One region of the Streptomyces sp. P17 genome, then DNA from elsewhere that is predicted to be linked to it. Evidence: riboswitches for the same ligand, from Rfam matches in the RefSeq annotation. Region 1 holds a riboswitch; the other holds the start of a gene.

Region 1 (5,666 bases):
CGGAGCAGTCCCGGCACCAGCGTCAGGTGGTAGTCCTGGACCAGGACCGCCGCCCCCTCGGCCGCCTCGTCGGCCAGTGCCTCGGCGAAGGCGCGGTTGTAGTGGGCGTAGTTCTCCCACTGCCGCCGGAAACCGGCGTCGAACACCGGCTCCAGCGGCGTCTGGTACAGCATGTGATGGACGAACCAGAGCACCGAGTTCGCGACGCCGTTGTACGCGTCCGCGTGCACGTCCGCCGGGATGTCGAGCATCCGTACGCCGGACTCGCCCTCCCCGCGCCGCACCGCCTCGCGGTCGCCGTCGGACAGCGCCGAGCACACCCACAGGGCGCCGGCGTCCGGGCCGATGGCCGACAGGCCCGACACCAGTCCGCCGCCCCCGCGCTTGGCGCGCAGCGAGCCGTCCTGCTGGACCTCGTAGGAGACCGGGCCGCGATTCGACGCGACCAGCACCTGAGCGGCACCGAGTGGGGAAGCCACGTGCGTGGAAGCCATGTGCTCCAACCTAGCCCGTGCCGTAAACGCTCAAACGTACGAGCCGCTGGACGAGACGAGCGTTACGCCACCTTGCGTGACGCGTATTCGGCGATCTCCACCATCGGCGGCCGTTCCTCGGTGTCCACCGAGTACGTCCGCGGCTCGAAACCGTCCTCGCCGCGCTCGAACTGGATGAGCGAGGGACGGATGAGGTGTCCGCGGGCCAGCCTGAGCTGGGCCGTGCGGTAGATCGCGGCGGACATCCGGCCGAGCGCCTGCCCGTCCTGGTGCCGGTGCCTGCGCACCCCCACGTCGACCTGGGCCAGCGCGTCCAGGCCCACCAGGTGCAGCGCGTCGATCAGCATGCCGAGCTCGACGCCGTAGCCGACGGGGAAGGGGAGCTGTTCCAGCAGGGAGCGGCGGGCCGCGTACTCGCCGCCGAGCGGTTGTACGAAGCCGGCGAGCTGGGGCCAGTGCATGTTCAGCAGCGGGCGGGCCATCAGCTCGGTGACCCGGCCGCCCTGGCCCGCCGCCTGCCCGAGCGGGCGGTCGTACATCGCCTTGACGAGGTCCACCCCGGGATCGGTGAGCAGCGGGCCGACGATCCCCGAGACGAAGTCCGAGGAGAACTCCTTCAGGTCCGCGTCGATGAAGCAGACGATGTCGCCGCGGGTGACCAGCAGCGAGCGCCAGAGCACCTCGCCCTTGCCGGGCACGGCGGGCAGACGGGGCAGGATCGCGTCGCGGTGCACGACCGTCGCCCCGGCCGCCGCGGCGACCTCGGAGGTGCGGTCGGTCGATCCGGAGTCGACGACGACGATCTCGTCGACCAGCGGGACCTGGTGCATCAGGTCATGCCGGATGACGGCGACGATGTCGCCGACCGTCTCCTCCTCGTTGAGCGCGGGCAGCACGACGGAGACCGTCTGGCCCGAGCTGCGTTTCGCGGCCAGGATCTGATGGAGCGGGCGGTCGGTCACGGACCAGGAGCGGGTGCTCAGCCAGCGCTCGACTTCTTCCAGCACAGTCGGCGGCTCCTCACGTGTTTCGCGGATCGTGTCTCGCGGTTCGGACGGCAATCTCAACTGTCCTGGCCTTCGGTTACAGTCTTGAGCAACGCTGATGACCATCGCATGTCGGGGGTCGTTTGCGTCTACAACTACATACCGCTCATCCAGAGGGGCAGAGGGATACGGCCCGATGAAGCCCCGGCAACCCTCCAGTCGGTTCTCGTTCTCCATTGCGAGGCTCCCGGCTAGGGAAGGTGCCAAATCCGTCTCACGGCGAGATGCGTCGTGAGGAAGATGAGGAGAAAGGGCCTCGCCTCACATGGCTGTGCAGACTGCCGCAAGCACCACGAATCCCACCGTCGACCTCGGTCCCGCCGCTGCCCTGAGCTGCCGCGAGTGCGGACATCGCGTCCCTCTCGGACCCGTCTTCGCGTGCGAGGAGTGTTTCGGCCCGCTGGAGATCGCCTACGACTTCTCGGCGTACGACACCGAGGAGCTCCGCAAGCGCATCGAAGCGGGACCCGCGAACATCTGGCGTTACGCGCCCCTGCTGCCCGTCCCCGCGGACGTGGCCGACAAGCCCAACCTCAACCCCGGCTGGACCAAGCTCGTCAAGGCCGACAACCTGGCCCGCGAGCTCGGCGTGACCGGCGGTTTGTATGTGAAGGACGACTCCGGCAACCCGACGCACTCCTTCAAGGACCGGGTCGTCGCCCAGGCCCTGGAGGCCGCCCGTGCCTTCGGCTTCACGACGCTTTCCTGCTCGTCGACCGGCAACCTCGCCGGTGCCGTCGGCGCCGCCGCCGCCCGCGCCGGCTTCCGCTCCTGCGTGTTCATCCCGCACGACCTGGAGCAGGGCAAGGTCGTCATGGCCGCGGTCTACGGCGGTGAACTCATCGGCATCGAGGGCAACTACGACGACGTGAACCGTTTCTGCTCCGAGCTGATCGGCGACCCGGCCGGCGAGGGCTGGGGCTTCGTCAACGTCAATCTGCGGCCGTACTACGCGGAGGGGTCCAAGACCCTGGCGTACGAGATCTGCGAGCAGCTCGGCTGGCGGCTGCCGGACCAGATCGTCGTCCCCATCGCCTCCGGCTCGCAGCTGACGAAGATCGACAAGGGTCTGCAGGAGCTGATCAAGCTCGGGCTCGTCGAGGACAGGCCGTACAAGATCTTCGGCGCGCAGGCCGAGGGGTGCTCGCCGGTGTCGGTGGCCTACAAGGAGGGCCACGACGTGGTCCGGCCGCAGAAGCCGAACACCATCGCCAAGTCGCTGGCCATCGGCAACCCGGCGGACGGGCCGTACGTCCTGGACATCGCCCGCCGCACCGGCGGCGCGGTGGAGGACGTGACGGACGAGCAGGTCGTCGACGCGATCAAGCTGCTGGCGCGGACCGAGGGCATCTTCGCGGAGACGGCGGGTGGCGTGACCGTCGGCGTGACGCGCAAGCTGATCGAGAACGGCGTCCTCGACCCCGCCAAGACGACGGTCGTCCTCAACACCGGCGACGGCCTCAAGACCCTGGACGCGGTGGCCGGCACCGGCCTCACTGCGACCATCCGCCCGAACCTCGACTCCTTCCGAGAGGCTGGCCTCGCATCATGAGTGTCAACGTCCGCATCCCCACCATCCTGCGCACCTACACCGGTGGTGCCGCCGAGGTGACGGCCGAGGGTGGCACCCTCGCCGAGGTCATCGCCGACCTGGAGAAGAACCACACCGGAATCGCCGCCCGCGTCCTGGACGACCAGGGCAAGCTGCGCCGTTTCGTGAATGTGTACGTCAATGACGACGACGTCCGCTTCGAGCAGGGCCTGGAGACGGCGACCCCGGACGGCGCCGGAGTTTCCATCATTCCGGCGGTCGCCGGCGGCTGATCGTTACCGTCGGTAAGGTGCGTCACCCAGAGTTCATCGAATTGCCCTCTCCGTAAGACAAACGGAGGGGGCAATTCTGCATGGTTGAGCACGGTACAGTTGGGGAACCTGCTGCTCCCCGCATGCCGGGCGCATATGAGTACCGACGCCGTATGCGACGAGAAGTAGCCAAAGTGTGCGAGCCTTTTGCGCCTTATGCTCCCTTTATGGGGCCCGACTTGCCCTGAATTCGGGCGAATTCTCACTATATTCCGGACCCGGTGCGTCCAGAATTCTCGTCCGATTGACCTGTTGCAGACGGCAGTTGGACAGATACATTCAGCCGCGGTCGACGCGTTCCGGCGCACGCCCCCAAACCGTGGGGGGTGAGGTCTGACCCGGATCCGCGAAGTGTGGATCTGTGCAAGGGCCAGTAATAGGGGAGTTAGGCATGGCTCAGGGCACCGTCAAGTGGTTCAACGCGGAGAAGGGGTACGGCTTCATCGCGGTCGACGGTGGTGCGGATGTTTTCGTCCACTACAGCGCGATCCAGATGGACGGCTACCGCACCCTTGAAGAAGGCCAGCGGGTTGAGTTCGAGATCTCGCAGGGCCAGAAAGGCCCGCAGGCCGACATGGTTCGCGTCTCTGCCTGAACGCGCGACCAACGAACCGCAAGCGACGTCTTCTGCTGAAGGGCTCGCACCTCGGGGACCCAACCCCTCGGGTGCGGGCCCTTCCGCGTGCCCGGGTCTCACCGGGCACCGGCCCCGCCCGATCCCCGAGAGCCGCTTGCACTCGCATGGGTCGAGTGCTAATCATTGGCGTTAGCACTCTGAAGGTGAGAGTGACAACGAAGGACCGGGTCGGTGAGGTCCACGGGCCGGGTGGGGCAAGGAACCATCCGCCGGGGCCGTCCGTCGCGGGCGCGGGCGCGGTCCATTTGCGGTACTCACCAGTCCTGGAGGGACCACTTCACATGGCCAAGATCATCGCGTTCGACGAGGAGGCGCGGCGCGGCCTTGAGCGCGGTATGAACCAGCTCGCCGACGCCGTCAAGGTCACCCTCGGCCCCAAGGGCCGCAACGTCGTCCTTGAGAAGAAGTGGGGCGCCCCCACGATCACCAACGATGGTGTCTCCATCGCCAAGGAGATCGAGCTGGAGGACCCGTACGAGAAGATCGGCGCCGAGCTGGTCAAGGAAGTCGCCAAGAAGACGGACGACGTCGCCGGTGACGGTACGACCACCGCGACCGTTCTCGCCCAGGCGCTGGTCCGCGAGGGCCTGCGCAACGTCGCCGCCGGCGCCAACCCGATGGCCCTGAAGCGCGGTATCGAGAAGGCCGTCGAGGCCGTCTCCGCCGCCCTGCTGGAGCAGGCGAAGGACGTCGAGACCAAGGAGCAGATCGCCTCCACGGCCTCCATCTCCGCCGCCGACACCCAGATCGGCGAGCTCATCGCCGAGGCCATGGACAAGGTCGGCAAGGAAGGCGTCATCACCGTCGAGGAGTCCCAGACCTTCGGTCTGGAGCTGGAGCTCACCGAGGGTATGCGCTTCGACAAGGGCTACATCTCGGCGTACTTCGCCACCGACATGGAGCGTATGGAGGCCGTCCTCGACGACCCGTACATCCTGATCGCCAACTCCAAGATCTCCTCGGTCAAGGACCTGCTCCCGCTGCTGGAGAAGGTCATGCAGTCGGGCAAGCCGCTGCTGATCATCGCCGAGGACGTCGAGGGCGAGGCCCTGTCGACCCTGGTCGTCAACAAGATCCGCGGCACCTTCAAGTCCGTCGCGGTCAAGGCCCCGGGCTTCGGTGACCGCCGCAAGGCGATGCTGAACGACATCGCCATCCTCACCGGTGGCGAGGTCATCTCCGAGGAGGTCGGTCTCAAGCTGGAGAACACCTCCCTGGACCTCCTGGGCAAGGCCCGCAAGGTCGTCATCACCAAGGACGAGACGACCATCGTCGACGGCTCCGGCTCCTCGGAGCAGGTCGCCGGCCGGGTCAACCAGATCCGCGCCGAGATCGAGAACAGCGACTCGGACTACGACCGCGAGAAGCTGCAGGAGCGCCTGGCGAAGCTCGCCGGCGGTGTCGCGGTCATCAAGGCCGGTGCCGCCACCGAGGTGGAGCTCAAGGAGCGCAAGCACCGCATCGAGGACGCCGTGCGCAACGCCAAGGCGGCCGTCGAGGAGGGCATCGTCGCCGGTGGTGGCGTGGCCCTGCTGCAGGCCTCCCAGGTCTTCGAGAAGCTGGAGCTCGAAGGTGACGAGGCGACCGGCGCCAACGCCGTGAAGCTCGCGCTGGAGGCCCCGCTGA
Region 2 (5,666 bases), on a different contig from region 1:
CTGCGGCCCTCGCGCGCCGCCCTGCGGGTGGCCTCCAGGGCGGCCTCCGCCTCCGAGAGGCGCGACTTCAGCCGCCGGGACTCGCTCTCGGCGGCGGACACCTGACCGTGTGCCTCGGCGCGTACGGACTCGATCTCGCTCTGCACCTTGCGCAGCGCGGCCTCACCGCGCTTGACGTCACTGACGGCGGACCGCAGCTTGCGGTGAAGCGATTCCGCTTCCTTCTTGGACGCGTCCAGCTCGGTGCGCAGCCGCTCGGTCTCGGTCCGGATCTGCTCCCTGGCCTGGGCGAGTTCGCCGCGCAGCCGCTCCAGTTCGGCGCGGTTCTCCTCGTCGGCGCGCTCGGCGTCGGCCCGCTGGGCCTCCTCGCCGGCCGCGGTCACGAGCTTGACCCAGCCGGTGGGCCGCAGCACATAGGCCGCGGCCGCCACGTCGAGCGGATCCGCGGCCGGGGGCGGCGAGCCGGAGTCGAGGGCGCCGGTGATTTCCGGCTGGGCCTCTCTCAGCCTCTCCCCGATGCGCTGACGGAAGAGCGGATCGGTCTCCAGAGCGGCGGCCATGGCGTTGCCGGCGAACTTGGCACGGCGGTTCGGGGCGAAGCGGGCGTACTGTCTCAGCTGGGCGGGCAGTTCACCGACGGTCAGGCCGCCGAACCCGTCGGAGACGATCTGTACGACTCTTCTGCGCACTCCGTCGGGCAGCGGACGGTCGAGCACCTCAGCGGCGCCGTCGCCCGGCCCCCCGCCCGTGGTCTCCACCATCCGTCTCACCCCAATGCCTGTGCGGGACCCCCTCTGGCCTGGGGGATCGCCCGAGCGGGGCCCGCTCCGCTCAGGAGCCGGCGCCCGGCCTGTCCACGAGTTCCACCTGATCCACGGCGTTGCACCAGCGGCAGCGCACCGACTCGATGGTCTCACTGACCACCTCGCGCTCCTCGACCTTGGGCTCACCGGCGAGGTCGAGGTGGACGTACTCGACGACCTTCGACGAGCGGGTCACATCGAAACGGGTGAGGTTGCCGCAGAGCGTGCAGCGCCACCGCGTGGTGGCGGTCGGCAGGGGAACCGTCATCGCGACCGTTCTTTCCTTCCAGTGTCGGTGACTCACCGGCATCCCCGGTGGTTGTGGCTCGTAACCCTACGGCCTGGCGGGTACCCGCCGCTCGGCCGTCCACAGCGGCGAGGCGCTCTGTTCGAGTACGCCCCATTACGTCATGCTCTGTGTTCATGATCAGCAACTGGAGCGCCAAGACCGTCAGAACGATCCGGACGCCGTCCGCGCCGGTGACCTACGGACTGATCGCCCTGTGCACGCTGATCTTCGTGATCGGCCCGGCGTCGGGGCTGAATCCGGTCTACGGCACCGGCGACGAGCTGCTCGCGGCGCAGCGGGCGTACTTCCGGCGCTGGGGCGTGGTTCCGGCCGGGTTGTTCGAGGGGCACGCCCGCGCCGCCCTCACCCCGGCCACCGCGCTCTTCGTGCACGGCAGCTGGGTGCATCTGCTGGGCAACATGCTCTTCCTCTACGTCTTCGGCGTGCTGACCGAGGAGCGCATGGGCCGCGTCCAGTTCATCCTCTTCTATCTGGGCTGCGGCTATCTCGCGCTGCTGGGCTACGCCGCCGCCAACGCCGGCTCCGAGCAGTCACTGGTGGGCGCGTCCGGCGCGATCTCGGCGGTCCTCGGCGCCTGCCTCGCGCTGTTCCCCCGGGCCAGGGTGACGAGCCTGCTGCCGTTCCTGTTCTTCCTGCCGCTGCGCTTCCCGGCCTGGGTGGTGCTGCCCTTCTGGGCGGCCCTGCAGTGGCTGGCGGCGGGGCGGGCCGCGAACGGGCCCGGGGTGGCGTATCTGGCCCATCTCGTGGGCTTCGGCCTGGGCTGCAGCTTCGCCTGGGTGCGGTTCGGCCGTACGACTAGAGTGAGGGCCACCCCAGCGACGCCGGCCCCCGAGGGAGAGAACCAGCCGTGATCACCGCGATCGTCCTCATCAAGACCAGCGTGGACCGGATCCCCGAGATCGCGGAGCAGATCGCTTCGCTGGACAGCGTGAGCGAGGTCTTCTCCGTCACCGGCACCTACGACCTGATCGCGATGGTCCGGGTCAAGGAGCACGAGGACCTCGCCGAGGTCATCCCCGGCCGCATCAGCAAGATCCCGGGCGTGGAGGGCACGGACACGCACGTGGCGTTCCGGACGTACTCCCAGCACGACCTGGAGGCGGCGTTCGCGATCGGCCTCGACGGCTAGGACGTGAGGTCGGCGGCTGCCACGCCCTCCTCCGAGGTGACGTAGAGGCGGTTGCCGCGTATCAGGGGGGCCGACACCGGATAGCCGGCCTTGAGCGGGAAGCGCCAGATCCGCTTGCCCTTGAGGTTCAGGGCGTGGATCTCGTCGGGGGTCTGAAGGAAGATCCGGCCGCCCGACACGACGGGTTCGGTGAGGTCGTAGTCCCCGCCGCGAGGGCGAGTCCACCTTCTTGCCCCGCTCCGGATCCCGCAGCCACCACCAGCCGCCGACGCCCCCGGCGGCGGCCACCACGGCCCCACCGGCCACGGCCCGCAGCACACCGCGGCGCGACGGCGGCAGCGGCGCCCCGCCGGGCGATACGACCGCGTCCGGCACCGTCACCGGGGCCACGTACTCGACGCCGCTCATCCGCTCCGCGTCGTCCCCCCGCACCCACCGCGCACCGCCGCCGGTGAACCAGCCCGGTCGCACGGCAGCGGGCAGCGACGCCTCCGTGTGTCCCACGGCCGCCATGACGGCCTCCGGCACCGGCCGTCCGGCCGGGTCCGGGCGCAGACAGGACTCCACCAGCGGCCGGAACTCCTCGGGCACCTGGGACAGATCGTCGTCGCGGAGCGTACGTCAGCGGATCACACCGCGGGGACGCAACGCCCGTCCTCGGTGCGGTAGTTCCACTTCGCGCCGTCGGTGACGAGTTCGCGCACCGCGGTCACGAAACGCACCACGTGCTCGTCCGGGGTGCCCGCGCCGAAGCTGACCCGGATGGCGTTCAGGGACTTCTCGCCGGGTGCCGCCTCGGGGGCGCCGCACTCGCCCTGGGTCCCCGGGTCGCTGCCGAGCAGGGTGCGGACCAGGGGGTGGGCGCAGAACAGACCGTCGCGGACGCCGATGCCGTACTCGGCGGAGAGGGCGGCGGCGAAGTGGGAGCTGTTCCAGCCGTCGACGACGAAGGAGATGACGCCGACGCGCGGGGCGTCGTCGCCGAACAGGGAGAGGATCCTGACCTCGGGGACCTCGGCGAGGCCCTCGCGGACCTTCTCGATCAGGTACTGCTCCCGGGCGACCAGGGTGTCGAATCCGGCGTCCGTCAACGCCTTGCAGGCCGAGGCGATGGAGTAGGCGCCGATGACGTTCGGCGAGCCGGCCTCATGGCGCGCCGCGCTCTCGTGCCACTCCACGTCCACTCCCCCGTCCGCACGCCGGGTGACCTTACGGCTGGCGCCGCCGCCCGCGAGGTAGGGCTCGGCCGCGAGCAGCCAGTCGGCGCGGCCGGCGAGGACGCCGGAGCCGAAGGGGGCGTAGAGCTTGTGGCCGGAGAAGGCGACCCAGTCGACGTCCAGGTCCTGGACCGAGACCGGGTGGTGCGGGGCGAGCTGTGCGGCGTCGAGGACGATCCGGGCGCCGTGCGCGTGGGCGGCGGCGGCCAGTTCCCGCACCGGCCACAGCTCCCCGGTGACGTTCGAGGCGCCGGTGACACAGACCAGGGCCGGACCGTACGGGTCGCGGTCGGCGAGGGCGCGCTCCAGGGTCGCCACGGCCTGCTGCGGGGTGCGCGGGGCGTTGAGGCAGGTGACCTTCGCGGCGCGCCAGGGCAGCAGGGAGGCATGGTGCTCGGTCTCGAAGACGAAGACCTGGCAGTCGGCGGGGAGGGCGGCAGCGAGGAGGTTGAGCGAGTCGGTGGTGGACCGGGTGAAGATCAGCTGGTCGTCGGCGCGGCAGTCGAGGAACTCGGCGACGGTCTTGCGGGCGTTCTCGAAGAGGTCGGTCGACAGCTGCGAGAGATACCCGGCGCCCCGGTGCACGCTGCCGTAGTACGGCGCGTAGGCGGCCACGTCGTCCCAGACCCGCTGGAGCGCGGGGGCGCTGGCGGCGTAGTCGAGCGCGGCGTACGTGACCTCGCCGCCGGTGACGAGCGGGACGGTGACATCCCGGCCCAGAACAGGCAGCGGGGAACAAACGGAACGGTCGAGGGCAGCGGTGGAGACAGACATGGCGAAGCTCCCGTGACAGACGGAGAAGATGAGCGAAAAGGGGTGTGCGGAGGCGGGGCTCGGCGGCCCTATCGCATTCGCTTGCTCACGGAAGACTCCCTCGAACGACCCAGGACCCCTGGTGTATCGCGAGGGGTCCGCGCTTGCCGTGAGCCTTGCTGCTCACGGCCTGGTCTTCACCCGGGGCACCCCGCCACGGACGGAGGGTTGCCGGACAGTCGGCCGGGGCCTCATGACTGTCACTCATGACCTGGTACAGGAACTTAAGGGAAGTGATCGTCGCCCCGCAACCCGTGTCCGGATTACGGGACGACGACCGGTGACCGCTACGCGTTGCTCGCGGTCACCCAGCGCTCCAATGTCCGCTTGGCCGCGCCGGAGTCGATCGACTCCGCCGCCTTCGCCATGCCGGTGCGGATCTGCTCCGCCAGGGGCGCCTCCGTCGGGTGGAGAGCCACCAGGGCCGCCGCAGAGTTGAGCAGGACCGCGTCCCGGACGGGCCCGGTCTCGCCGTTCAGCAGGCGCCGCGCCACATCCGCGTTGTACGACGCGTCCGCGCCCCGCAGCGCCTCCACCGGGACGAGGTCGATGCCGACGTCCCGCGGGTCGAAGGACTCCTCGGTGACCTTGCCGTCCCGGACGATCCAGACCCGGGAGGTCGAGGTCGTGGTCAGCTCGTCCAGGCCGTCGTCACCGCGGAACACCAGCGAGGAGTTGCCGCGCTCGGCGAACACACCCGCGACGATCGGCGCCATCCGAGGGTCGGCGACCCCGACCGCCTGCGCCCGCACCCGGGCCGGGTTGGTGAGCGGACCGAGGACGTTGAAGACCGTCCTGATCCCCAACTGCCCGCGCGCCGCGCCCGCGTGCCGCATCGCGGGGTGGAACTTGGCCGCGAAGCAGAAGGTGATCCCGGCCTCCTCGGCCACGGACGGCACCCGGGGCACGGGAAGGTTCAGATTCACCCCGAGCTTCTCCAGGACGTCCGAGGAGCCGGAGGCGGAGGACGCAGCCCGGTTGCCGTGCTTGACGACCTTGGCGCCCGCGCCGGCCACGACGATCGCGGACATCGTGGAGATGTTGACGGTCTTGGCGCCGTCCCCGCCGGTGCCGACGATGTCCACGGTGTCGCCGGACACCTCGATCACATTCGCGTGCTCGTACATCGTCCGGACGAAGCCGGTGATCTCCTCGACGGTCTCGCCCTTGGCCCGCAGCGCCACCACGAACCCGGCGATCTGCGCGTCGGTCGCCTCGCCGCGCATGATCAGGTCCATCGCCCAGGCCGTGTCGTCGGCGCTCAGATCGCGCCCCTCCAGCAGGCCGTTCAGCAACCGGGGCCAGGAACGGCCCGCCGCGGTGTCGCCTCCAGCGGGGGTCACAGCGCTCATAAGGCCGCTCCTGAGTGTCGTAGCAGAGGTGTGTGCACCTGA

The links. A riboswitch is a leader RNA that binds a small molecule or an ion and turns the genes downstream of it on or off. The one in region 1 is predicted to bind S-adenosylmethionine.
Region 2: it holds a riboswitch for S-adenosylmethionine, as region 1 does, so the genes downstream of both, RMT89_RS00050 (aminotransferase class V-fold PLP-dependent enzyme) here and thrC (threonine synthase) in region 1, are expected to answer to the same signal.

What each region holds. Positions count from the first base shown of each region.
Region 1 is NZ_JAVRBF010000018.1:113,412-119,077, reverse strand. Features, by position in the region: gene RMT89_RS14480 (trehalose-6-phosphate synthase) at 1-494, opposite strand, end outside; gene RMT89_RS14475 (glucosyl-3-phosphoglycerate synthase) at 557-1,501, opposite strand; SAM riboswitch class I at 1,644-1,787, shown strand; gene thrC (threonine synthase) at 1,806-3,092, shown strand; gene RMT89_RS14465 (MoaD/ThiS family protein) at 3,089-3,364, shown strand; gene RMT89_RS14460 (cold-shock protein) at 3,795-3,998, shown strand; gene groL (chaperonin GroEL) at 4,322-5,666, shown strand, end outside.
Region 2 is NZ_JAVRBF010000001.1:7,208-12,873, reverse strand. Features, by position in the region: gene RMT89_RS00075 (NYN domain-containing protein) at 1-761, opposite strand, end outside; gene RMT89_RS00070 (hypothetical protein) at 832-1,071, opposite strand; gene RMT89_RS00065 (rhomboid family intramembrane serine protease) at 1,227-1,964, shown strand; gene RMT89_RS00060 (Lrp/AsnC ligand binding domain-containing protein) at 1,961-2,242, shown strand; gene RMT89_RS00055 (PQQ-binding-like beta-propeller repeat protein) at 2,239-2,541, opposite strand; gene RMT89_RS00050 (aminotransferase class V-fold PLP-dependent enzyme) at 2,872-4,233, opposite strand; SAM riboswitch class IV at 4,368-4,484, opposite strand; gene trpD (anthranilate phosphoribosyltransferase) at 4,560-5,624, opposite strand.